2 regions of the Microbulbifer sp. VAAF005 genome follow, and region 1 is predicted to be linked to the other one. Evidence: predicted binding sites of a transcription regulator. Region 1 holds the regulator's gene; the other holds the start of a gene.
What was found. The regulator LexA, encoded in region 1, represses DNA repair genes until DNA is damaged. The targets are predictions, from matches to a motif close to ACTGTNTNTANANACAGT.
Positions count from the first base shown of each region.

Region 2: the regulator LexA is predicted to act here: its motif matches at 1,231-1,248, upstream of imuA (translesion DNA synthesis-associated protein ImuA).

Region 1 is NZ_CP120233.1:5,265,959-5,268,160, forward strand. Features, by position in the region: gene P0078_RS23710 (DUF6586 family protein) at 1-413, shown strand, start outside; gene P0078_RS23715 (hypothetical protein) at 768-1,025, shown strand; gene lexA (transcriptional repressor LexA) at 1,089-1,694, opposite strand; gene P0078_RS23725 (LOG family protein) at 1,855-2,202, shown strand, end outside.
Region 2 is NZ_CP120233.1:1,750,395-1,752,596, forward strand. Features, by position in the region: gene P0078_RS07750 (BaiN/RdsA family NAD(P)/FAD-dependent oxidoreductase) at 1-489, opposite strand, end outside; gene dcd (dCTP deaminase) at 523-1,092, opposite strand; gene imuA (translesion DNA synthesis-associated protein ImuA) at 1,298-2,005, shown strand; gene P0078_RS07765 (Y-family DNA polymerase) at 2,027-2,202, shown strand, end outside.

The sequences.
Region 1 (2,202 bases):
CTCTCCAGCGCGATGCGCTGGAAGAGGCAGCGTTGATGCAGTTGTGCAAGGCCTATCGGGCTTTTCTTGCAGAGCAGGCAGCCCAGCTTCAGCTGGGGTTTGAACCGGAGTCTCCGCAGTTGATCATTGATGCGCTGGGCGTTCAGGGTAGGGCTAGTGCAGAGGCCAATGAGCTGTCCGGCCTGGTCGGCGACCCGCAGAGTTGGTTATCCCATATGCTTTACGCCTGGGAAGAGCAGCAGAAAATATCTGTGGGTGCTGATGAAAAACAGCAACAGGTTAATTTAATCCCGCTACACAACGAAGTTGCCAAGCCTGAGTTTGCACCTTTGTCCAAAGAGTTGTTGCTTCAGTGGCATCGCTCGCTGAATGAATTGGTGGTAAGGCAGCGCGCTCACTTGGATGAGTGTTAACTAATACGCTTACTCGACCTCGGTGAACTTCTGAATAGGTTCGTAATGTTCCTGCGAATTTTGAAGGTTGTTGATATTAGGCGCACCTCTGCGGGAAAGTCCGCTGTCCTTTGAGTGAGTCACAATAGAATAGTTGTGGCCCACTCGACATAACCCGCAGCTGGTGCAACGTGCAAAGCAATTCACTCTTCTCTTGTGATCTCTTGAGTGGTTTAGGTAATTCTTTGATATAGCGTACTGGTAATAGACTGCCTCGAAAGTCAGGAGCCAGAAGCCCTCAAATTGGATGAATGAAACTTATCGCAAGCCTGTGGTACACTGGGCGCAAACTGTTGTGCCGTGAAGGAAAAGCGAATGTCCTCCGAAACTTTTGAAATAATCGAGCTGGCTAATGGCGATGTAGCTTTGCGTCGTGCTGGCCATAAAGAGGACCCTTTGGTAAGCATTTCTTTTTCTGCAGAAAGCCTTCAGTTTCTGCGCAAGAACAAGGTTGCTGTGGCAAGGGCTATGTTGGAAGCGGGCATTGAAGCCGTACAAAATCTAGACGATCTTGAGGCTGGTTACTTCGAGGAAGAAGACGATTTAATGCCGGTAAATCATACTATTCACTAACATCAGCGTTAGTTCGAGTCTTATCAACAGCGGCCAATGGCCGCTGTTGTCGTTTTTAGGGGCTTAAGGCGTTTGGCGAATAACCCCTACGGCTAATCCCTCAATCACAAAGTTCTTATCTCTCATATCGACTTGAATTAACTCAAAGTCATTATTTTCAGGTAGCAACTGAACGGTTGCCTGATTTCCCTTGCGGCGAAAGCGTTTCACTGTGACTTCGTCATCGATACGGGCAACGACGATTTGGCCATTGCGCACTTGCTCGGTCTTTTGCACTGCCAGCAAGTCTCCATCGAGAATGCCCGCATCTCGCATACTCATACCATGCACCCTCAACAAATAATCTGCGGGGGGATGGAAGAAGCTCGCGGGCAAGTCGCAGTAATCCTCAATATGTTCGCTGGCGAGTATGGGATTCCCCGCAGCTACTCTACCCACAATCGGCAAGCCGGATTGGTGATCCGGAATTCGAATGCCTCGGGAAGCGCCGGCAACCATCTCAATGGCGCCTTTTCTGGCGAGTGCTTTCAGGTGTTCCTCGGCGGCATTGGGCGAGCGGAAGCCGAGCTCCTGGGCAATTTCTGCCCGCGTTGGCGGGTAGCCTGTTTCATCCAGGTAGGACTTGATCAGGTCGAGAACCTGGGACTGACGAGCGGTGAGATTGGTCATAGATTTACCTAGTTTTCTGTATTTATATACAGTTGCTGGAATTATATACAGATTTATTGTTCGCGCAATCCTCAGGTTTTAGTCTTTGTGAGCTGCTACATTGATGGAGAAAGCAAGGAGAGAAGAAAGCGTTGAAGGAACTGACAAAGAGGGAAAAATAATGTTGGATGCAAAAATGCCGGAAGCCTGGAGAGTGCTTCGTATTCAGTCTGAATTGGTAGATGGGATAGAGCGGCTGATAGCGTTAGGTGGTGCAGTGACAGTGTTTGGAGGGGCGAGATTTACAGAGGACAGTCCTGAATATCAGCAGGGGGTAAAGTTGGGAGAGTTGCTCGCGGCTGAAGGGATCCCCGTGATTACCGGTGGTGGGCCGGGGCTGATGGAGGCTTGTAACCGAGGGGCTTTCGGGCAGCCCGGCGCATCAATTGGGTTAAACATAGAGCTGCCTTTTGAGCAGGCGGCAAATCCATATCAGGACATCAGTTTGAACTTCCGATACTTTTTTGTA
Region 2 (2,202 bases), 1.9 Mb from region 1:
GGATTCACAGGTAACCGTCCCCATACTGGTTTCGACCCTATACCCCTGCCCCAGAGCTCGAATTTGAGTAATGCTACAGCGCGTGCGGATCTGTGCCTTGGCCGCGCGGCATTCCGCCAGTAACAAGTCGACAATATCCCTTGATTTATTGTCGCAAAAGAGCTGACCGAGGGTTTTCTCGTGGTAGGCAACCCCGTGCTTTTCCACCAATGCAATAAAGTCCCACTGGCTATAGCGAGCCAAGGCGGACTTACAGAAATGGGGGTTGTTACTGTAGAAGTTCTCTGCACTGGTGTAGAGATTGGTAAAGTTGCAGCGGCCACCACCAGACATCAGGATTTTCTTTCCGACTTTGTTGGCGTGGTCCAGGACCAACACGTTGCGCCCGCGCTGGCCCGCTGTAGCCGCGCACATTAGTCCAGCTGCCCCAGCACCAATGACCAATACATCGACGCTTTCAGGTAGCTGGCTGGTAGAAACCTCTGTCATAGGTAGGAAATAGTACTGCAGTAAGACCGGTGATCAGGTGCGAGGCAAGGTAACGCCGCGCTGGCCCTGGTATTTGCCACCACGATCGGCATAGGACACATCACAAACCTCATCGGATTCGAAGAACAGCATCTGTGCCACACCCTCGTTGGCATAGATCTTCGCGGGCAAGTTAGTGGTATTGGAGAACTCCAAAGTCACATGACCTTCCCACTCCGGCTCCAGTGGCGTCACATTGACGATAATACCGCAACGGGCATAAGTGGATTTACCCAGGCAAACCGTCAATACAGAGCGCGGGATGCGGAAATACTCCACTGTACGCGCCAGGGCAAAGGAGTTTGGCGGAATAATGCAGTGGTCGCCTTCAACATCCACAAAGCTGTTTTCATCGAAGGTCTTGGGGTCAACTGTCGCTGAGTGAACATTGGTAAAAATCTTAAATTCACGAGCACAGCGAACATCGTAGCCATAGCTGGAGGTGCCATAGGAGATGAGTCGATCGCCATTATCGTTATGACGCACCTGACCGGCCTCAAAAGGCTCAATCATACCGTGCTGCTCTGCCATGCGGCGAATCCACTTGTCGGACTTGATACTCACTCCGTCCCCCTGAATAGAATAATTAGTGCTCATTTAAAGAGGCGGAATCATAGCCGGTTTAGGCTGTGCAAAAAAGTGCCTATCCAATGAATTCTCACTTGTTGCCACTGGATATATACTGTATAAATTAACAGTATCGCTGTATACACATACAGTTTAAGGCAAAGGTATTGGCCAGATCGGGCTAAAATTCAGTGGTGGAATCGTGGGCAGCGCAGAAAACTTCATAGAAAACAATCAGTTAGACCGCCAGGCAAAACACCAGAAACTGGCACAGCTACTCACCAGAGCCGATATCTGGCAAGCAGCGAATGAGCCCCGACGGCAGCAAAACGGCATCGCCAGTGGTTTTCCAAGCCTCGATGCCCTCCTTGCGAACCACGGCTGGCCAAGAGGGGCCACTACTGAGCTACTTATGGACCAGATGGGTATCGGTGAACTCACCCTATTACTTCCGGCCCTGGCAGATCTCACTCAGAGGGGGCAAATGGTCATAATGGTCAATCCACCCCATATCCCCTATGCGCCCTCATTAGCCAACAGTGGTATCCGCCTTGAGAACCTGCTGATGCTGCACCCCCGAGGCCCCAAGGATACTCTCTGGGCGATCGAGCAATCCCTACAATCCGGAAGCTGTGGTGCCTTACTCAGCTGGCAGGGGCGGCAATCCCTGAACCATAAAGATCTTCGTCGCCTGCAGCTCGCTGCCCGCAATGGGGACTGTCTGCACTTCCACTTTCGCCCTCAGTGTGAATCAGCAAACCCCTCACCCGCGAGCTTGCGCCTACAGCTCACTCCCAGGGAAGGAGAGCTGGCACTAAGGCTTTCAAAGCAATTGGGCGGAAATTCAGGCCAAAACCTCTATTTGGCAAGAGCAGCAAAACTGGTCCGACAGGACCAACCAATGCACTGAACGGTTTCAAGGGGTAGCTCCATGCTATGGCTTTGTATTCAATTCCCCAGGCTTCCGTTAGAGGTTCTGACCCGCGCTCAGCAACAAGGAGAAGAGGCTCTACCCCAAGTTGTGGTTGAAAAACAGTTGGTGATTGATAGAAACCCAGCGGCATCCCAATGCGGTGTTGAGACCGGACTCAGTATTGCCACTGCGTC